Regions from separate parts of the Sporosarcina sp. FA15 genome, predicted to be linked through region 2. Evidence: a T-box and tRNA genes for the amino acid it is inferred to sense, from the RefSeq annotation. Region 2 holds a T-box; the other regions hold tRNA genes.
The links. A T-box is a leader RNA that pairs with one kind of tRNA and senses whether it is charged. The one in region 2 lies ahead of pheS (phenylalanine--tRNA ligase subunit alpha), so its partner is inferred to be a tRNA-Phe.

Region 1 (7,037 bases), 890 kb from region 2:
TGATATGTAATATCGACGTGCTCCCAGTAATCGAGCCCCGCACGTTTCAACATTTTGTCGTCCGTCGAAAACCCAAGCGGTTTCACAAGATGAAGTTTCGCTCCTGTTCCTGCGCATGTCCTTGCAATGTTCCCTGTGTTTGCAGGGATTTGTGGTTCAAATAACGCTACGTGTATGGCCATCTCAGTGATTCCTCCAATTAAACTTTTTCTTACTATAGATTTGTTGAAATATAGAACCCCATTGAATTTACTTCTGCTGCCTCTTGTAAGGAGCCTTCGTTTAGTTTATATAGGCATTCATTTCTTCAGTATATAAGTATCCGCTGCCTTTTCTAATTCAGCACGCACTTCCGGATCTTCCTCTTTCGATAATGCTTCCTTAATCGCTACATATCCTTCATCCAAACCAATTCGACCAAGTGCCCATGCAATCGTACCACGAATGACGGGTCTCGGATCGTTCTCTAACATACTGATCAATTCTGGTACCGCAGACTCCTCCTTGAAATGTGCGAGTGCAATAATTGCATTTCGCTGAATCGGATTTTTTCCGCGCCAAGATCCTGATACATGTCCAAATTTCTCTTTAAATTCTCGATTCGACAGCCTGAGCACTGGTTGAAGAAGCGGCTTCGCCAGTTCAGGGTCTGCTTGGAATGCTTGCTGATGCAAATTATGCTTTCCTTTATTTTTCGGACATACCGTTTGACATGTATCACACCCGTATATTCGATTACCAAACTCCGCACGAAATTCTTCCGGAATTGGCTTTTTCGACTGTGTAAGGAAAGCAATACAACGCTGCGCATTTAATTGGCCTCCCTGAATCAATGCACCAGTTGGACATACGTCAAGACAAAGTGTGCAATCCCCACATTCATCTTCCATTGGAACGTCCGGCGCAAAAGGGATATTGGTAATCATTTCACCCAGGTACACATACGAACCGAATTCCGGCGTAATTATTGAACAGTTTTTTGCCGACCATCCAATCCCCGCCCGTTCTGCAACAGCGCGGTCTGCAAGCTCACCCGTATCTACCATCGAGCGAACCTTTGCCTCAGGTGCATGTTCTAGTATAAATTCCTCAAGCAGTCTCAGCTTCTCACGAAGGACCGTATGATAATCTGTCCCCCACGATGCACGACAAAAAATGCCCCGTCGCTCACCTTTTTTTCCTCTCGGAGAATCTGCCATTTTGGATGGATAAGCTACAGCAATTGCAATAATGCTTTCTGCTTGATCAAGCAAAAGAGCAGGTTCTGTCCGTTTATCTAAATCCTTTTCTTCAAAACCCGACTGATAGCCTAGTTCTTGCTGCCGCTTCAAGCGGTTTTTCAACTCACGAAATGGTGCAGCTGTTGTAAAACCAATTTTGTCGATGCCGATTGACTCCGCATAGTCCCTCACTGACTGTTGCAACTGAACAGCATTCACACTGTATCGCCTCCACTATGCTACTATTGAATTAAACTATATAAAGGGTGAAGTCATTGATTATTGAAATGGATATGAAGCTTTTAGGTGCCGTACCCGGATTAAAATTGGGCATTAATCATTATACCAAAATTACAGTGTCAGAATCGCCTCAAATGCTAAAAGGAAAATTGCAATTATTCCAAGAGCAACTTTTCTTTGAGCTGGAGAACAAGTCCGTCCCCGAATTCCCTGGCATTAAAGAATGGCGTACTGTGTGGAAAGCACTTGGCGCAGACCCTAATCGATACCGTCATTCTACAGAAGCACTTATGCGCCGGATTAAGAAGCAAAACTACATCGATCCATTCCACAATGCTGTCGACTTGAATAACTTCTTTTCCTTGCAGCACGAAATTCCAGTAGGCATCTATGACCTCGAAAAAATTGTCGGCGATATAGTCGTTACTTCAGGGACAGAAGAGGATGGATATGATGGATTGAATGGTCGTTTTAATTCATTACAAAACATTCTACTGTTAAAAGATGATTATAGCCCATTCGGTAGTCCATATGTCGATTCTATACGTAGCGCTGTAACAGAAGATACGACAGACGCGTTACATATCTTCTTCCTACGCCCGTCCATGGATGCTACTGAAGCGTTTGAACTGACAACAGCATGTGGGAACATGTTTACTAGTCTTAGTGGTGGAGATGTTCGTTCATATGTTTTGCACGAGGGACAAACTTCCATTATAGTTGACTGACAATGTTTCTAAATGGGGGGAATGAACAAGTGAGCAACATAACACTCGCTGAAGCTGTAAAATTAAAAAGTGTTTTAACAAAACGAATTCATGAGCTTGAAGATGAAATGAGACGCGTAGCCTTTACGAATGTAGAAAAAGGCAACACCCCTGATCAAGGACCACGTAGCCTTAAAATCGTAGAAACAGAATTGGATGAAGTCCGTTTAGATAGTCGAGTGCTCGACCGTCTCATGTATCGTGCCAATATCGATAATGAAATCGAGTTCCAAGGGCAACAACTTGCGATTGTCGAAGCGATTGAACTTGCCATACAATTACGTGCAAAAGCCCGCTTTTACAAAGAACTCTCTATGGCAGAAAAAGAAGAGATTCAATACGGCTACTCTGAAGGTACGGTCGTATACCGTGTTGCTTTATTCGATCCTGAGGATTATCGGGTGAAATCATTGCAAGCAGAAAAGGATGCACATAAGTTATCTAATTCTATTAATGCAAAAAACTATTCGATTGTCTTGAAATTTGATGATACGAAGTACTTTTAATGCCCTTGGAAAGGTGAGACTCCTCTCCAGGGCATAGAGTAGGGATCAATCCAATTTAAATTGCAGGCAAACCAATAACCTGTCACCATTTACTTTGTGACCAATCCCCAATGACCAACCAAGGCAATTGCAATGGACAACCCAAACTAGTGTCATCGGATCCCCTCTATGAAAATCGCTCCTTACGCTTCGGCGGTAAGGAGCGATTTTGTTTACTACCCATTTTTGAACCGCTGTGTTTTCTCACCATCTATTAGTAACGTCCAGGTTCCACTCTCTAGAAAACTTGTGCCACCAAGTTTATCAAGTCGACTTTTCCTGATGAAATGCCTCTTACTCATTTTCTGCAATATGCTTCAGAGCTCTTGCTCGACTCACAATAAAGTTTCTCATATAGCTTTCCAAAAACAACTTATCCGCAATAACACCAATCACTCCACAGGGTGATCTATATTGAAATCTGTCAATCATCAGAGTGCCATTATCCTTCTCAATAAACTCATGAATATGGTGAAAAGATTGGAATGCTCCTTTCACCATTATGTCTTCAAACATATACGGTATATCCATCACCGTTACTTTGGCAGTTAGTCTTTGTCTTATACCGAAATGAACGGCCTCCCATGTAACAATATCCCCGGCCAGCAATAAACCTGTTGTCACCCCACCGACAGCCTTCTCTTTCGTCCCCTCTGTTGTACGGGTATGAATATCCACGTCTCGGGCAAGATCAAAGCAACGTTCTACCGAGGCTTGAATGAACTCCTGGTGTTCAATTAATGGCATAATGTTTCCCCTACTCTCTATTCTTTTATCTAAATATATATTGAAATAAAGAATTAAATTACATTGAATTCTTTAAAGTGCTAGGGGTAGCCAAAGCCCACGTTCACTCAGTTAAGTCAACTTATATAGTAGAAATTAAACACAAAAAAACACAACCGAAGTTGTGTTTTTCATCTGATACCCGAGGCCGGACTTGAACCGGCACGCCTTACGGCATCGCATTTTGAGTGCGACGTGTCTGCCATTCCACCACTCGGGCATAACACTATTTAGTTTACGAACAACGATACATAAGAAAATTGGAGGCGGCAACCGGAATCGAACCGGTGGTAAGGGTGTTGCAGACCCATGCCTTACCGCTTGGCTATGCCGCCGTAGATGATGGAGCGGAAGACGGGATTCGAACCCGCGACCCCGACCTTGGCAAGGTCGTATTCTACCACTGAACTACTTCCGCGAAACTGGGGTAGCTGGATTCGAACCAACGAGTGACGGAGTCAAAGTCCGTTGCCTTACCGCTTGGCTATACCCCAAAAAGATAAATGGGGCGACTGAAGGGAATCGAACCCTCGAGTGTCGGAACCACAATCCGATGTGTTAACCACTTCACCACAATCGCCATGATATCTAGTTTGTTTTAATTGAATATAAAATGGGGCGACTGAAGGGAATCGAACCCTCGAATGTCGGAACCACAATCCGATGTGTTAACCACTTCACCACAATCGCCATGATATATAAGTTTGTTTTAATTGGATAGATAAATGGGGCGACTGAAGGGAATCGAACCCTCGAGTGTCGGAACCACAATCCGATGTGTTAACCACTTCACCACAATCGCCATAATATTAGATTATACTAAAAAAAATGGCAGGGGCAGTAGGAATCGAACCCACATCAAAGGTTTTGGAGACCTCTATTCTACCGTTAAACTATGCCCCTAAAACTGGTGGTGGGGGGCGGATTCGAACCGCCGAACCCGTAGGGAGCGGATTTACAGTCCGCCGCGTTTAGCCACTTCGCTACCCCACCATATAGGTGTAAATGGTGCCGGAGAAAGGACTTGAACCCTCAACCTACTGATTACAAGTCAGTTGCTCTACCAGTTGAGCTACTCCGGCACAAATATTAAAATGGTGGCTCAGGACGGAATCGAACCGCCGACACAAGGATTTTCAGTCCTTTGCTCTACCGACTGAGCTACTGAGCCACATATTTGGTTTACATTAAGATATTAGCTTATTCTAAACCTTATAAGAAAAATAAAAATGGCGGTCCCGACCGGGATCGAACCGGCGATCTCCTGCGTGACAGGCAGGCATGTTAACCGCTACACCACGGGACCATTTGGTTGCGGGGGCAGGATTTGAACCTGCGACCTTCGGGTTATGAGCCCGACGAGATACCACTTCTCCACCCCGCGACAACAATATAATGTATTCATTTGATAAAGAGCTAATGATTTACATGTCAGCTATATGATCTGCTGTATCATGATAAAATTTGGTTGCGGGGGCAGGATTTGAACCTGCGACCTTCGGGTTATGAGCCCGACGAGATACCACTTCTCCACCCCGCGACAATAGTATTTATATAATTAAATATATGTAAGTTTCTTTAAGCGGTGAATCTGCTTAAAAAACTTAATGGTGGAGGATGACGGGCTCGAACCGCCGACCCCCTGCTTGTAAGGCAGGTGCTCTCCCAGCTGAGCTAATCCTCCTGGGTAAAATTGCGATAAGCGGCGCATCTCTTTGTCAGCTTCATTCGCTCAGTCAGTCACGTACTAATGTACGCTCCTTCCTTCTCCCAATTTTAACGAGAGTGTGCTATGCTCGAATTACTGAATTAAAGTCTACGTGCTTAATGATGAATTTCTAAAAAGTTATGGTGACCCCTACGGGATTCGAACCCGTGATACCGCCGTGAAAGGGCGGTGTCTTAACCGCTTGACCAAGGGGCCTTAATTTATCATTTATATGAATCTGGCGGAGAGCAAGGGATTTGAACCCTTGAAACAGCGTTAGCCGCTTACATGATTTCCAATCATGCTCCTTCGGCCACTCGGACAGCTCTCCTAAATGGCTCCGCAGGTAGGACTCGAACCTACGACCGATCGGTTAACAGCCGATTGCTCTACCACTGAGCTACTGCGGAATAATATTAAGAACATACATTAAGTATCTTCTTTTGGACTAACAGACCAGCGACGTCCTACTCTCACAGGGGGAAACCCCCAACTACCATCGGCGCTGAAGAGCTTAACTTCCGTGTTCGGTATGGGAACGGGTGTGACCTCTTCGCAATCGTCACTGAACTATTTTCCACAAGACAAGATTAATTATATCATGTCTTGTTGTTACTTGCAAGCGTTTTTACAAAATAATTAATTTTGTTCGCTCAAAACTGAATAAAACAGACATTGTGCTACACAGAATCAGGGTAATCAAGCCCTTTTCAAAATTGGTTAAGTCCTCGATCGATTAGTATCCGTCAGCTCCACACGTCGCCGTGCTTCCACCCCAGACCTATCAACCTCATCTTCTTTGAGGGATCTTACTTACTTGCGTAATGGGAAATCTCATCTCGAGGGGGGCTTCATGCTTAGATGCTTTCAGCATTTATCCCGTCCATACATAGCTACCCAGCGATGCCTTTGGCAAGACAACTGGTACACCAGAGGTATGTCCATCCCGGTCCTCTCGTACTAAGGACAGCTCCTCTCAAATTTCCTGCGCCCGCGACGGATAGGGACCGAACTGTCTCACGACGTTCTGAACCCAGCTCGCGTACCGCTTTAATGGGCGAACAGCCCAACCCTTGGGACCGACTACAGCCCCAGGATGCGATGAGCCGACATCGAGGTGCCAAACCTCCCCGTCGATGTGGACTCTTGGGGGAGATAAGCCTGTTATCCCCGGGGTAGCTTTTATCCGTTGAGCGATGGCCCTTCCATGCGGAACCACCGGATCACTAAGCCCGTCTTTCGACCCTGCTCGACTTGTAGGTCTCGCAGTCAAGCTCCCTTATGCCTTTGCACTCTACGAATGATGTCCAACCATTCTGAGGGAACCTTTGGGCGCCTCCGTTACTCTTTAGGAGGCGACCGCCCCAGTCAAACTGCCCGCCTGACACTGTCTCCTGCCCCGATAAGGGGCATGGGTTAGAAGTCCAATACAGCCAGGGTAGTATCCCACCAACGCCTCATCCGAAGCTAGCGCTCCGGAATCCAAGGCTCCTACCTATCCTGTACAGGCTGCACCGGAATTCAATATCAGGTTACAGTAAAGCTCCACGGGGTCTTTCCGTCCTGTCGCGGGTAACCTGCATCTTCACAGGTATTATAATTTCACCGAGTCTCTCGTTGAGACAGTGCCCAGATCGTTACGCCTTTCGTGCGGGTCGGAACTTACCCGACAAGGAATTTCGCTACCTTAGGACCGTTATAGTTACGGCCGCCGTTTACTGGGGCTTCAATTCGAAGCTTCGCTTGCGCTGACCTCTCCTCTTAACCTTCC
Region 2 (7,037 bases):
TTTGAATTCTAATCTCAACTCTTCGTTTTCGCGAAAATCTAAGCAACAAATGCCAAAGTAATTACTGTAATTGCAACTTTACGTTTTTAATGGCAACTCTAAGATTCTAATTTCAATTTTTCAAACGTAGTTGCAACTTTTCTTTTCTAATTGCATTTCCCCAAAAAGAGGCACACAGAATAGAATTCTGTGTGCCTCTTGATTTTAGTTATCCGCGAAGCAAAGCTCCTGCTTCTGTTGTTAACGCGTTCAATACTTTTTCATGCGCTTTGACGACTTCTTCGTCTGTCAATGTGCGCTCAGAATCTGAATATGTCAGTGAGAACGCAAGTGATTTCTTGCCATCTTCAACATTGTCCCCTTCGTAAAGGTCAAACAATCTAACGTCTTTCAACAATTTACCACCAGCGCTGCGAATAACGTTTTCAAGCATACCTGCTGATGTATCGCTCGAAACGACAAGCGCGATGTCCCTTGAACTCGATGGGAAACGTGGAACCTGGGTATATAAAAGTTCTTCCGTTTCAACTGCCAAAATTTTAGCAAGGTTCATTTCCATTACATATGTGTTTTTCAAATCACGTTTTTTCTGTTCTGTCGGGTGAATTTGTCCAATCAAACCAATCCGTTCGGCATTATAGAAAATGTTTGCTGTCCGTCCAGGATGCATCCCGTCAAGAACAGTTTGTTCGAATGACAGACCTTCAGAAAGACCGAGACTATCCATCATGCCTTCGACAATTCCTTTTAGAACGAAGAAGTCGACCGATTTCGTTTCAGCTTGCCATGCATGGTCAACCCATTTCCCAGTAATAACAGCTGCAACATGTTCAACTTCTTGCGGCAGTCCATCTTCCTCTTCACCAAGGAATACCGATCCAGTTTCATAAAGTGCTACCGAATCCATACGGCGTGCAACGTTGTATGTTGCAGCCTCAAGGAGATGCGGGATAAGACTTTGCCGAAGGATACTGCGGTCTTCACTCATCGGCATCAGAAGTTCTGTAACAGGTGCTGTTTCAAGTGCGTAGCTTTGTGCCTGTTCCTTAGATGTTAATGAATACGTCAGTGCCTGGAAGAGTCCTGCGCCTTCAAGGAACGCTCTAACTGTACGACGTTTCGCTTGATACGGCGACAACCCACCCGGCGTCGATTCCGTTATTGGAAGTGTCATTGGAATCAAGTCATAGCCGTACATCCGTGCAATCTCTTCGATAATATCTTCTTGGATTCGAAGATCCTGCCTGCGTGTCGGTGCGTCAATGATCAATTTTCCGTTCACCGCTTCTGTAGGGATTTGTAATCCGTCTAAAATAGCTAGCATTTCTTCAAGAGGGATCTTCATACCAAGGCGATTGTTAATATAATCCGGTGAAACAGTAATGCGTACAGGCGTTTTATCGAGTTCATCAACAATGACAGATCCAGCAAGCACTTCGCCCCCCGCAATTTCAGCCATAAGCTGTGCGGCACGTTCTGCTGCTGCTTCGACTCGATTAGGATCGACTCCTTTTTCAAAACGTGTACTCGCATCACTACGAAGTCCAAGCTCTCTCGAAGTACGGCGGACAGATCCTGATGAGAAGTAAGCAGATTCGATGACAACCGTCGTCGTTCCATCATGTACTTCCGTATTTAATCCGCCCATTACGCCAGCAATCGCTACAGGTTCTTTACCATTCGTAATAACAAGTTGATGCGCTTCCAGTGTCCGTTCAGTATCATCCAATGTCATGATTTTTTCACCTTGTTCCGCAAGACGGACAGCGATTTCACCTGTTCCAAGACGGTCATAGTCAAATGCATGAAGCGGCTGACCGTATTCCATCAGGACAAAGTTTGTAATATCGACAACGTTATTATGTGGACGTACTCCAGCAGCCATTAAACGGTTTTGAAGCCATAACGGCGATGCTTCTACTTTAACGTTTTTAACGACTTTCGCTACGTACATCGGATTTTCTTCTTTTGCATCGATACGCAGTTTCAGCATATCTTCGGCTTTTTCATTTGAAGCCGTGTAGTTAATTTCAGGGAGTTGTATACCTTGTGATAAAATCGCTCCAACTTCATACGCAACGCCTATCATGCTGAGTGCGTCTGAACGGTTAGGCGTTAAATCGAATTCAAGCACTTGATCATCAAGACCAAGCAGCGGGAGTGCGGATTCACCTGGTACAGCTGATTCAGGAAGCACATAGATTCCTTCTGCATATGCTTTTGGTACAAGCTTGCCTTCAATTGCAAGCTCTTGAAGTGAACAGATCATTCCGTTCGATTCCTCACCACGCAGTTTTGCCTTTTTAATCTTCATGCCGCCTGGTAGTACTGCACCTGGACGTGCAACAATGACTTTTTGCCCTTCTGCAACGTTGGGAGCACCACAAATAATTTGTGTAGTTTCTTCCCCAACATCCACTTGACAAATATTCAACTTATCCGCTTCAGGATGTTTCACACATTCCAACACATAACCCACAACTATGTTCGTCATACCATGCGAACGGTCGATGATGGAATCAACTTCAATGCCCGAACGTGTAATTTTCTCCGCAAGGTCTGCCGTAGAAATTCCCTCTATATTTACATATTCACTTAACCATTTTGTAGATACTAACATATTCGTCTCCTCCTCAAGCTTCCGTCCGGTGGAATTGCGATACGAACCGCACGTCATTTGTATAGAAATGACGGATATCTTCCACACCATATTTCAACATTGCAATACGTTCAGGTCCCATACCGAAAGCGAAACCTGATACAACAGCGGGGTCATAACCAGCCATTTCCAGTACATTCGGGTGTACCATACCGGCACCTAAAATTTCGATCCAGCCTGTTTTCTTACAAACGTTACAGCCGTTTCCGCCACATTTAAAACATGAAATATCCATTTCAACAGACGGTTCCGTGAATGGGAAGAAGCTCGGACGCAGACGGATTTCACGCTCATCGCCAAACATTTTTTTAGCGAATAAAGAAAGTGTCCCTTTCAAGTCGCTCATGCGGATATCTTCACCAATAACAAGCCCTTCAATTTGCGTGAATTGATGAGAATGCGTCGCATCGTCACTATCACGACGGTACACTTTACCTGGGCATATAATCTTAATCGGCGCGCCGCCTTTCGCTTCCATCGTCCGTGCTTGAACTGGAGACGTATGTGTACGAAGAAGAATATCTTCGGATATGTAGAACGAATCTTGCATATCACGTGCTGGATGGCCTTTTGGCAAGTTCAGCGCTTCAAAGTTGTAATAATCTTTCTCAACTTCAGGACCCTCAGCAATTTCATAGCCCATGCTGATGAAGAAGTCTTCGATTTCCTCAACAACACGTGTTAACGGATGGTGATTTCCAGTACGTGCAGGACGTCCAGGCAATGTTACATCAATCGATTCTTTTTCAAGCTGTTCGTTGATGGCTAATTCTTCAAGTTTCGCCATACGGTCTTCGAGCACTTCTGTCACTGCCTCACGAATAACATTGACAAGCGCCCCCATTTTCGGACGTTCTTCAGCAGGAAGTTTCCCCATGCCTTTCAGCAAATCAGTAATTGGCCCTTTTTTCCCTAAGTAGGCTACACGAACTTCATTCAATGATTTTACATCTGAAGCTGCTTCAATTTTTGCAAGCGCCTCTACTTTCAACAGTTCTAATTGTGCTTCCATGTCAATTCTCCTTTCAAAATAAAAAAAGTGTAGGGCGTCTGGCGCCCGAAACTAGACGAAATAAAAACCCCGCCCCTTAAAAAAGGGACGAGGACGATTTCGCGGTACCACCCTGATTATCATACCCGAAGATATGATCACTCAAATCGGAATAACGGTCCGGCACCGGCACACCTTTACAGCTTACGCTGGTCCTGGCGGCAGCTCACGGGGTGAACTTCGACAATCATTTACCCATCTGCGCTTTCAGTCAAGGCGCGGACTCCCTTTCGGCTCATGTATTGTTTACTTTTCCCGATCATTGCTTTTCATTTCTGTTCATAACCAATAGTATACCCGATTATGATTTGATCATCAACAACATGCTAGTTTTCACACTTTAGAATACGTATATAGCAGGATGCCCGTTGCCACTGCGACGTTTAACGATTCTGCTTTGCCGTACATTGGAATCTTGACCGTATTATCCGCCATCTCAAGCAAATCCGGATTGACGCCACTGCCTTCATTTCCAACAATTAATGCAAATTCGTCTTGTGGCCAGATATCAGAATGATTTACAGCATTTTTCAATCCTGTCCCTAAAACTTGGATGCCCGCTTCTTTCGCCTTAGCCGTCCATTCAATAAGATCACCCTTGACGATTGGAATATTGAAATGTGAGCCTTGCGCAGAACGTACTGTTTTCGGGTTATACGAATCAGCGGTCCCCATTCCAAGAATAACTGCATCCATTCCAGCAGCATCTGCCGTCCGAATCATCGTTCCGACATTACCAGGATCCTGGACTGCGTCAATTAACAAAAGTTTTTTCCATGCTGAATAATCCTCTTCGGCATGCTCCGGCTGACGGCAATGTGCATAAATACCCTGCGACTGCTCCGTTTCCGAAATTTCTTTCGCAATTGCCTCTGTTATCTCAACAAGCTTTACACCTTCGATAGACCATCCTTGAGGTATTTCAACTCCGTCACGGGTGATCAACGCGAGAATTGTCCCGTTACTTTTTAATGCCTCTTCGACGAGATGAAAACCTTCGACAAGGAATTCTTTCGACTGATCGCGTTCTTTTCGTGTTGTGACAAGCTTTTTCCAATGTTTCACGAGTGCGTTTTGTGATGATTCAATTCGTTTCATATGTACGTTACCGCCTTTTTCTTTTCAGTGTATCAAATGACGGTATAGTTGGCGATATTTGTGTCCAAAATGAAAGTGGGAGGTTGATAAAATGGATTTTCAAATAAGAGATGCCATTTCAGCAAACATGACGAATAATACAGCGGATGATATCCGTAACGTTGTGGAAGATGCTATTAAACGAGGTGAAGAGCACCTGTTACCTGGACTAGGGGTGTTTTTCGAAAAGCTATGGAATCATGCAGGAGAACAAGAAAAAACAAAGATGGCCGGAGAGCTAGCACAAGTATTTGCGGCAAGTTGAATTATGCAAAGATTTCACGGAGCACTATCACCGGCGCAATCTTCTATCACGGCGTTTGGATAAACGTAAAGCCGCTCAATTAATGAGCGGCTTTTGTATTTTAAGAACTAGCTATTTTCCAAAAAGAAATTAAAGTCCTTCGGCGTTGCAAAGCCAAATACAAGTATCCATAATGCAATACTGATGGTCATCCATATTGTTGTGTTCACTTTGCTTGCTCCATACAATAACCCGATGAGTGCGGCGGTATGCGTGCCAATCCAGGCATGCCGTATTTACTTCAAATTCATTTTCCCCATTCGTTCCGACTCGAATTCCTTTTTCCACGACCCCATCTATCCACTTTTTAAAGCAGTGAAAATAGAAAGAAAAACTCGAAGAAAAGTATATTGGAAAATCCGAAAAATTTTATAGTCGTTTTAGTATTTGCATTGATTAATGTTATATTGTATTTGTTCATGAAAAAATCGAAAAATGTGAATTCAAAATAACTACAACTGATTTATTACATAATTTTAAAAGGAGTTTATGACTAATGGCAACTGATTATAAAAGTATTGTAGTAGCTGTAGATGGTTCAAAAGAGGCCGATTTTGCATTTCGTAAATCACTTGAGATTGCATATCGAAATCAAGGATCACAATTAAACCTCGTTAACATTATTGATACGCGCTACTTGGGACCACTTGATAAAGAAATTGCTGGGCAAGTCAAAGAACAATCTCAACAAATTTTAGAACGCTATAAAGCACGCGCAGCAGCTGCTCGCGTTGAAAATGTAACTATCATTATTGAATATGGTTCACCTAAAACGGTGATTACAAAAGAGATTGCTAAATTGGTGAAGGCAGACTTAATTATTTGCGGCGCTACGGGGCATACGCCAGTAGAGCGCTACTTAATTGGTTCTGTATCTGAAGCAATCGTACGTTCAGCTAAATGCGATGTTTTAGTCGTCCGTACGCCTGCTGAATGAATAATAAAAAAATCGCTCAGACTTTTCAAAAAGTCTGAGCGATTTTTTTAGATATTTTGTGTATTCGTTTGAACTGCGGCTTTTCTATCTTGCGCTGCGTGCATTTTAACCATTACTAAACGTGCAAATGGTTGGATAACTACGCTCTCTAAAAATAGGGCGAGTAAGAAGTTACGGGGCCAGATTTGGATAAAGTGTGCAAAGATATCAGTTGTAAAACCATCCCCAATGATAACCCCAACAAATGTCATTGTAAATGACATACCTAATACTGTGAAAATTGTACGGAACATAATACGAGCAGCAAAACCATCTGTTGGCGAAATGAATTTAGATGATAAAAATTCTGCAAAACGACCGATTGCTACCGGTTCAATTATCATGACGAAAACCCAAATAATAGGTAACACGATTAGCATGTTCATTGCAACATCTTTGTTGAAGCCTCCAGCAGCAAGGATCATATTGATTGGTCCCATTGTTAATACTGATAATGTTACGATAATTGCGCCAAATAACGCGCCCTCTTTACCGTTTTTCGGTAGTCTGTTTTCTTGATGCATAGTTTGTTTTTCTTCCTTTCAAAATTCATATTTGAGACCTACGTTAAATACATCGATGAATATGCCAATAACAAATCACGCTATGGAGTGAATAATCGTAAGATATATCAATAAAACCGCAGTAAATGTAATTTACACTAAAGATGCACTCAGTTTAACAAACACAATATTAACGGGTTCTGTCGAATTCACTTGTTCACTTTTAATATACCCGGCAATAATGTGGCAATTGTTTTCAAAGGTGTTGCGGATTTTTGCGTCAAACAAAGCATCATTGCACCCTCAATCGAAGCTGTCATCAACAATGCGATAGCGGAAGCTGATTCACTCGAATAGCCTTCCGTTATAAGTTTCTCATAGTAAAGGTGTTGAATGTTTTCATATAG
Region 3 (7,037 bases), 590 kb from region 2:
TGCTGCTTTATCGAACCCTATCGGCATTTCACCAGCAATGATGAAGCCTTTTTCCGACGTTGCAAGCAACTGTGAAATTTGTTGGGCAGTAGATGCATCCAAACTGTCTACACTTTTAAATCGTTTTTTGAAAGTCATTTTCGGCGTTTCCCGATCAAAATCGATCAGAAGTGGTTCCCGGAACGGCACATTTAAGTGAACGGGTCCGCGTGGAACTGTAGTCGCAACTGACAGTGCACGGCTAATATGGCGATCAATAAAGTCTTCGATATCCGGATTGTTTTCAGCAAGTGGGAAATCTACACTATATTTCACATGCTTACCATACATTCGAATTTGATCGATTGCCTGTGGCGCACCGACTTCCCTTAATTCATGCGGACGGTCAGCCGTGATAACAATAAGAGGAATACGCGCATAATACGCTTCTGTTATAGCAGGATGATAATTCGATGCTGCAGTACCTGACGTACAGAGAAGGACGACAGGATTACCGGATGCCTTCGCCAAACCTAATGCAAAGTAGGCAGCCGATCGTTCATCAACTTGCATATAGACATCAAGGCCTTTTGTTGAAGCGAAAGCGTAAGCCAGTGGTGTCGAACGAGAGCCTGGACTAATAACTACCGTTTTCACATCAGCCATCATCAAAGCAGCAGTCATTCTACGAACATAATCAGTCAAAACTGTACGGTTATCCATTCAGTTTTCCTCCAAGCGCCCGCATAACCGGTCTGAATTTCACCCATGTTTCATCGTATTCTTTATCTGGTTCAGAGTCTGCCACAATTCCTCCACCTGCGTATAAGTACGCACTATTGCCGTCAAGAAGTGCGGAACGGATTGCAACAGCGAATTCACCATTTCCAGCAGTATCTGTCCAACCAATTGGTCCAGCATAATAACCCCGATCCAAGTTTTCCTCAGAACGAATCATTTCCATCGCTATATCAGTTGGGACACCGCCTAGTGCCGGTGTCGGGTGAAGTGCTTGAACCAAACTAAAAATATCAGTTCCTTGTTCAACTTTTCCTTCAACTGGCGTAAACAAATGCTGAATATCACGGACTTTCATCAGTTTCGGTACTTTCGAAATTTTGATGTCTGTGCAAAATGATTTAAACACTTGTGAAATCATATTAACGACATATTGATGCTCTTCTCGGTTTTTTCTATCTTCAAGAAGTTCATCGCCAAGTTCGCGGTCTTCAGTTGCCGACTTGCCTCGTTTAATGGAACCCGCGACACATGCCGAATACGCACGGCCATTTGATATTTCAATTAAACGTTCAGGTGTAGCACCAAAAAATAATTGGCCGTCTTTTTGCAATCCAAAGTGATAACTTTCCTGCTGTTCATTTGATATATGATGAAGTGCAGTGACAGCCGGCACGTCATCTGCAAAGTTTAGTTTAACCGAACGTGCAATTACTACTTTTTCCGCTTCACCATTGTTAATTTTCTTTGTGACATCTGCAACGGTTTCCAGATAATGTTCTTTCGAAAGTTCCTCTATTGACACAACTTCCGGTTTTGTAAGCAGAGCGGATTCCTCGACTTGCGCGATATGAATTAGACGGTCTCTTTCATCCCTTAACTTCTCAAACTGTTCTGCCCCATCGTTGCTTTTTGTTACGAGGTTAATGGAAATTTCTGTCTTGCCATTCGTAATCGACAACTGGAAAGAAGGTACAACGAAATGGGCCGATGGAAATGCATCCCACTCTGATTGCTTAACACTTTTCGGATCAAACGAGAAACCTCCAAAAAGAACAGGTTCCCGATCATTTTCTTCTTTAATAAGCGCACTACATAATTTTTTCCAACTTGTTGAAATATGTGTGAAACGATCATTCGTTCCATCACTTGTTAATACCGTAGCATGTCCAATACCAACAAGCGTTAAAGTTTTATCTGCATTTTGCCAATAGAAACGTTCATCTTTGTAACACGAATCCCCTGCTTCAAAAAACGCAAGTGGTGAGATTCTCCCCGCATCGACAGTTTCTGTAAAAAAACGCAGCTCATTCTGCCTAACATTTAATTGAGATTCACGGGTAGCGGTCAACTTCCGATTCATTATTTTCCCTCCGTACATTCATTCGACTGATTTAAAACAATACCTATAGTCTATCATACCGAATCAATGTCGTTTCAGCACATAATAAGCAGTCCATATGTTCACTCCACCCATTTTGGAGTACAATAGATAGGGTCATTAAAAGGATAGGGAGAGAGCCAAATTGCAACAGACAATAAAAGCGGATAAAGGCTGGCGTATTTGGTGGCAGCTTACACGTCCACATACACTAACGGCAGCCTTTGCACCTGTATTTCTCGGTACCATGATTGCACTAACTTACGGAAAATTACATTTTCCTTTATTCATCGCCATGCTCGTCGCGAGTGTTTTCATCCAAATGGCAACGAATATGTTCAATGAATATTATGATTTTAAAAGAGGACTTGATACAGAACAGTCCATTGGTATCGGCGGTACAATCGTCCGTAATGGTGTAAAACCAAAAACCGTGTTGAATCTTGCCTTTATGCTTTACGGGATTTCCGTCCTTATTGGTATCTATATATGTATGGAAACCTCATGGATGCTCGCAGTCGTCGGGATCCTGTCAATGATGGTAGGCTACTTTTATACTGGAGGACCGTATCCTATCGCCTACACGCCATTTGGAGAACTGTTTTCCGGTGTTGTCATGGGAATGTTACTTATCCTTATTGCGTTTTATATCCAGACAGAAACAGTAACGACAGAAGCGGTTCTGCTATCTATCCCAAGTATGTTGCTAGTCGCAGGTATTATGCTAGCAAATAATATACGTGATTTAGAAGGCGATAAGGAAGGCGGACGAAAAACACTCGCTATTCTTGTGGGCCGCTACAACGCAATTACAATCCTAATGCTATTTTTCATTATTTCCTATGGCTGGATTATTGCAATGATTCTCTTCGGTCATCTTACTCCATGGGCACTGCTTGTATTTCTTAGTGTCAAAAAGCCGATTGGAGCGATTACTGTGTTCCGAAAAAATCACATCCCAATACATGTGATGCCTGCGATGAAAAACACTGCAGTTACGAACACTTTATTCGGCTTACTATTAGGGATCGGAATACTCATTGGGCATCTGCTCTAACTAATAAAAAAAAGCGTAAAGCCTCGATTTAACTCGAAGCTTTACGCTTTTTCTGATTTATATGTTTAGATGGAACGAAATAAAGGAAAGTTAAGTAACGATAGTCAACAATCTGTACTTTTGTTTATTAAGTACGGTGTGTATGTGCAGACTAATGCCATTACTAAAAAGGACGTGACAAAACTTGTTGAACGATAAACAAAAAGCCACTCTAAAAAAAGAACTATATGAAATGAAGGATCACTTAACAAAAACAGAAGAAGAAACAGATATTAAGGAAAGTGCACAAGAAGCTGCCGGCGAGCTGTCGATGTATGACAATCATCCCGGTGATATGGGTACAGAACTGTTTGAAAGAGAGAAGGACATGGCTTTAAACGTTCATGCCGGCTCTGAATTAGATAAAGTAGAAAGCGCCTTACAAGCGATGGTGGACGGTTCTTACGGGAAATGTGAAGTGTGCCAAAAAGATATACCATTTGGGCGACTTGAAGCAGTTCCTTACACAACTCTTTGCATCGACCATGCGACTGAGCAAGAAATCCCCAATGATCGACCTGTCGAAGAAGATACGCTTACCATGGCCAACCCAAATTCATTTTCCGGAGCGGCCCGGGATGGCGAAGACAGCTTTCAGGAAATCGCAAAATCTGGAACATCAGAAACTCCTTCCGATTTCAGCGGAGATCACGATGACTACAATACGTTATACGACAGCGGAATTTCAGATGGTGCAACCGAAGAATTTGAAGAATTCACAGGAACCGATATAAATGGAAAGTCACGCGGTTTCATCAGGTCCGATGCCTCAGAGAAATATGAAGCGGAACTGGATGATGAAGGAATCGAATCCCCTCTCGGAGATATTCCTTATCATGAAAAAGATAGTTATATAGAGGATCAGAAGAAGTGAAAAGAAACACCATAGGCCATTGCTTATGGTGTTTCTTTTCAGGATATTTTAGCTCACGTATGTTAATTAACCAAAAGTAACCAGTAAATGATTTAATCAAACACTAGGCGCTGCGTGTGCAGTTGCCTTTGAGTTGCTTTAGATAGAACGACCTCTTTACTATTATCGAGATATCTTGATGTGTAGGGATGCGACTTCGTAGCACCCTACACATTTTTCGGGAATCGTTTGGTGGTTATCCATCCGTTGCTCTCCAAAGGCATAAGTACACGAAATGCTAGAGCTTTTTGGGACGAAAGAATAGCGGGGCTTCTTAACTGGATAAAAGCCGCCAAAGATATAATTTTGGCGGCTGAAGTCTTCTACATAGTCTTGTCTTTTTTATTTAAGAATGAAACAGAACTCCTACCAATATCGCTTCGACGCTGGATGGTCTATATGAGAAAGAGCATTTCATTATCTGTGATGAAATCTGCAACCTGGAGTACGTCTTTCTTGAATATAAGCAGTATCAACTAGTAATCACCTTATAATCTCGGCATATACATCTCAAAATCACATTTCTCTCGATAATGAACACCCTAGTGCAGGCGCGGCAAAGGGGTCGCCGAAGCCGTGAGACTGGATGCGAAGCGATATCCAGGCTTACGGTGAAAGGCATCCCCAAAGCGTCAAGCGTTCTACAATCCACACCCCGAATTATAACTCTCTCCTTATTGAGCGCCACAGTAGATTCAATGGGATTCTTTAATTCAACATATATAGTGAGAATTTAAGTGAACTAGAAAACTATATATAAACAAATTAAAAAGTAGCTTTACAAGTTCATTAAGAACTTGTAAAGCTACTTTTATGTATGACCCCTACGGGATTCGAACCCGTGATACCGCCGTGAAAGGGCGGTGTCTTAACCGCTTGACCAAGGGGCCAAATTATATATGGCGGAGAAGGAGGGATTCGAACCCTCGCACCGCTTTCGCGATCTATACCCTTAGCAGGGGCACCTCTTGAGCCGCTTGAGTACTTCCCCATATATAAATGGCTCCGCAGGTAGGACTCGAACCTACGACCGATCGGTTAACAGCCGATTGCTCTACCACTGAGCTACTGCGGAATGGTGGGCCTAAATGGACTCGAACCATCGACCTCACGCTTATCAGGCGTGCGCTCTAACCAGCTGAGCTATAGGCCCTTTTTGGAGCGAGTGAAGGGAATCGAACCCTCATCATCAGCTTGGAAGGCTGAGGTTTTACCACTAAACTACACTCGCATAACAATGGTGGCTCAGGACGGAATCGAACCGCCGACACAAGGATTTTCAGTCCTTTGCTCTACCGACTGAGCTACTGAGCCACGTATTTAGTTTACATTAAGTCGTTAACTTATTCTAAACCTTATAGTATTAATAAAAATGGCGGTCCCGACCGGGATCGAACCGGCGATCTCCTGCGTGACAGGCAGGCATGTTAACCGCTACACCACGGGACCATTTGGTTGCGGGGACAGGATTTGAACCTGTGACCTTCGGGTTATGAGCCCGACGAGATACCACTTCTCCACCCCGCGACAACAATATAAGTACTATTTAATTTCACCACTAGTTAAAAATGGAGGAGGTAGAGGGATTCGAACCCCCGCGGGATTTGACTCCCCTGTCGGTTTTCAAGACCGATCCCTTCAGCCGGGCTTGGGTATACCTCCATGGCTGTATATAATAGTGGTGGACCTTGCAGGACTCGAACCTGCGACCGGACGGTTATGAGCCGTCTGCTCTAACCAACTGAGCTAAAGGTCCTTTAAGATGGCGGCAGAGGGGATCGAACCCCCGACCTCACGGGTATGAACCGTACGCTCTAGCCAGCTGAGCTACGCCGCCAGGATCTTTATTAAAATTGTGTTGGTGGAGCCTAGCGGGATCGAACCGCTGACCTCCTGCGTGCAAGGCAGGCGCTCTCCCAGCTGAGCTAAGGCCCCATTATAGCTGGCAATTATTAAAGCACAAATCTACTTAAAATGGTATATTCTTTAAGCGGCGAATCTGCTTAAAAAGCTTAATGGTCGGGAAGACAGGATTCGAACCTGCGACCCCTTGGTCCCAAACCAAGTGCTCTACCAAGCTGAGCTACGTCCCGAAGAATTATAAAGTTTAAAAACATAATGGTGCGCCCGGCAGAAGTCGAATCCACAACCTCCTGATCCGTAGTCAGGTGCTCTATCCAATTGAGCTACGAGCGCATATAAGTGAAAAGTTATTAATGCCGAGAACCGGAATCGAACCGGTACGGTAGTCACCTACCGCAGGATTTTAAGTCCTGTGCGTCTGCCAGTTCCGCCACCCCGGCAAAAATATGGAGCGGAAGACGGGATTCGAACCCGCGACCCCGACCTTGGCAAGGTCGTATTCTACCACTGAACTACTTCCGCATTATAAGTGCGGGTAAAGGGAGTCGAACCCCCACGCCCGAAGGCACTAGATCCTAAGTCTAGCGCGTCTGCCAGTTCCGCCATACCCGCAATATAAATTATGACACTAAGTCATAAAAATGGTGAGCCATGCAGGATTCGAACCTGCGACCCTCTGATTAAAAGTCAGATGCTCTACCAACTGAGCTAATGGCTCGAAAAGTGGTGCCGGAGAAAGGACTTGAACCCTCAACCTACTGATTACAAGTCAGTTGCTCTACCAGTTGAGCTACTCCGGCTAATAGTTTTCATTATAAATAAAATGGTGGAGGATGACGGGCTCGAACCGCCGACCCCCTGCTTGTAAGGCAGGTGCTCTCCCAGCTGAGCTAATCCTCCTGGGTATAAGTGCGACAAACTTCAGTTGTTCGTCCTATTCATAAACCTATGTAATAATTGTTACAAGACCGGCGACGTCCTACTCTCACAGGGGGAAACCCCCAACTACCATCGGCGCTGAAGAGCTTAACTTCCGTGTTCGGGATGGGAACGGGTGTGACCTCTTC

Region 1: it has a tRNA-Phe gene. The T-box ahead of pheS (phenylalanine--tRNA ligase subunit alpha) is inferred to sense a tRNA for this amino acid. The anticodon was not compared.
Region 3: it has a tRNA-Phe gene. The T-box ahead of pheS (phenylalanine--tRNA ligase subunit alpha) is inferred to sense a tRNA for this amino acid. The anticodon was not compared.

The regions. Positions count from the first base shown of each region.
Region 1 is NZ_CP188818.1:4,320,205-4,327,241, reverse strand. It holds gene trmL (tRNA (uridine(34)/cytosine(34)/5-carboxymethylaminomethyluridine(34)-2'-O)-methyltransferase TrmL) at 1-182, opposite strand, end outside; gene queG (tRNA epoxyqueuosine(34) reductase QueG) at 300-1,439, opposite strand; gene ACP8HG_RS20635 (B3/B4 domain-containing protein) at 1,496-2,188, shown strand; gene ACP8HG_RS20630 (hypothetical protein) at 2,218-2,733, shown strand; gene ACP8HG_RS20625 (SRPBCC family protein) at 3,067-3,519, opposite strand; tRNA gene ACP8HG_RS20620 (tRNA-Leu) at 3,698-3,778, opposite strand; tRNA gene ACP8HG_RS20615 (tRNA-Cys) at 3,820-3,893, opposite strand; tRNA gene ACP8HG_RS20610 (tRNA-Gly) at 3,902-3,976, opposite strand; tRNA gene ACP8HG_RS20605 (tRNA-Gln) at 3,981-4,052, opposite strand; tRNA gene ACP8HG_RS20600 (tRNA-His) at 4,063-4,138, opposite strand; tRNA gene ACP8HG_RS20595 (tRNA-His) at 4,173-4,248, opposite strand; tRNA gene ACP8HG_RS20590 (tRNA-His) at 4,285-4,360, opposite strand; tRNA gene ACP8HG_RS20585 (tRNA-Trp) at 4,388-4,461, opposite strand; tRNA gene ACP8HG_RS20580 (tRNA-Tyr) at 4,467-4,551, opposite strand; tRNA gene ACP8HG_RS20575 (tRNA-Thr) at 4,565-4,640, opposite strand; tRNA gene ACP8HG_RS20570 (tRNA-Phe) at 4,654-4,729, opposite strand; tRNA gene ACP8HG_RS20565 (tRNA-Asp) at 4,789-4,864, opposite strand; tRNA gene ACP8HG_RS20560 (tRNA-Met) at 4,868-4,942, opposite strand; tRNA gene ACP8HG_RS20555 (tRNA-Met) at 5,024-5,098, opposite strand; tRNA gene ACP8HG_RS20550 (tRNA-Val) at 5,167-5,242, opposite strand; tRNA gene ACP8HG_RS20545 (tRNA-Glu) at 5,408-5,482, opposite strand; tRNA gene ACP8HG_RS20540 (tRNA-Ser) at 5,506-5,597, opposite strand; tRNA gene ACP8HG_RS20535 (tRNA-Asn) at 5,602-5,676, opposite strand; rRNA gene rrf (5S ribosomal RNA) at 5,721-5,836, opposite strand; rRNA gene ACP8HG_RS20525 (23S ribosomal RNA) at 5,983-7,037, opposite strand, start outside.
Region 2 is NZ_CP188818.1:592,358-599,394, reverse strand. It holds gene pheT (phenylalanine--tRNA ligase subunit beta) at 209-2,620, opposite strand; gene pheS (phenylalanine--tRNA ligase subunit alpha) at 2,634-3,671, opposite strand; T-box leader at 3,752-3,982, opposite strand; gene ACP8HG_RS02895 (TrmH family RNA methyltransferase) at 4,044-4,808, opposite strand; gene sspI (small acid-soluble spore protein SspI) at 4,900-5,112, shown strand; gene ACP8HG_RS02885 (universal stress protein) at 5,648-6,088, shown strand; gene ACP8HG_RS02880 (DUF2798 domain-containing protein) at 6,136-6,651, opposite strand; gene ACP8HG_RS02875 (TetR/AcrR family transcriptional regulator) at 6,840-7,037, opposite strand, start outside.
Region 3 is NZ_CP188818.1:5,137-12,173, reverse strand. It holds gene menD (2-succinyl-5-enolpyruvyl-6-hydroxy-3-cyclohexene-1-carboxylic-acid synthase) at 1-702, opposite strand, end outside; gene ACP8HG_RS00130 (isochorismate synthase) at 695-2,080, opposite strand; gene ACP8HG_RS00125 (1,4-dihydroxy-2-naphthoate polyprenyltransferase) at 2,244-3,155, shown strand; gene ACP8HG_RS00120 (TraR/DksA C4-type zinc finger protein) at 3,340-4,068, shown strand; tRNA gene ACP8HG_RS00115 (tRNA-Glu) at 4,926-4,997, opposite strand; tRNA gene ACP8HG_RS00110 (tRNA-Ser) at 5,008-5,098, opposite strand; tRNA gene ACP8HG_RS00105 (tRNA-Asn) at 5,108-5,182, opposite strand; tRNA gene ACP8HG_RS00100 (tRNA-Ile) at 5,184-5,260, opposite strand; tRNA gene ACP8HG_RS00095 (tRNA-Gly) at 5,265-5,338, opposite strand; tRNA gene ACP8HG_RS00090 (tRNA-Phe) at 5,346-5,421, opposite strand; tRNA gene ACP8HG_RS00085 (tRNA-Asp) at 5,481-5,556, opposite strand; tRNA gene ACP8HG_RS00080 (tRNA-Met) at 5,560-5,634, opposite strand; tRNA gene ACP8HG_RS00075 (tRNA-Ser) at 5,677-5,769, opposite strand; tRNA gene ACP8HG_RS00070 (tRNA-Ile) at 5,787-5,863, opposite strand; tRNA gene ACP8HG_RS00065 (tRNA-Met) at 5,871-5,944, opposite strand; tRNA gene ACP8HG_RS00060 (tRNA-Ala) at 5,967-6,042, opposite strand; tRNA gene ACP8HG_RS00055 (tRNA-Pro) at 6,124-6,200, opposite strand; tRNA gene ACP8HG_RS00050 (tRNA-Arg) at 6,227-6,303, opposite strand; tRNA gene ACP8HG_RS00045 (tRNA-Leu) at 6,325-6,410, opposite strand; tRNA gene ACP8HG_RS00040 (tRNA-Gly) at 6,418-6,492, opposite strand; tRNA gene ACP8HG_RS00035 (tRNA-Leu) at 6,501-6,582, opposite strand; tRNA gene ACP8HG_RS00030 (tRNA-Lys) at 6,613-6,688, opposite strand; tRNA gene ACP8HG_RS00025 (tRNA-Thr) at 6,695-6,770, opposite strand; tRNA gene ACP8HG_RS00020 (tRNA-Val) at 6,795-6,870, opposite strand; rRNA gene rrf (5S ribosomal RNA) at 6,937-7,037, opposite strand, start outside.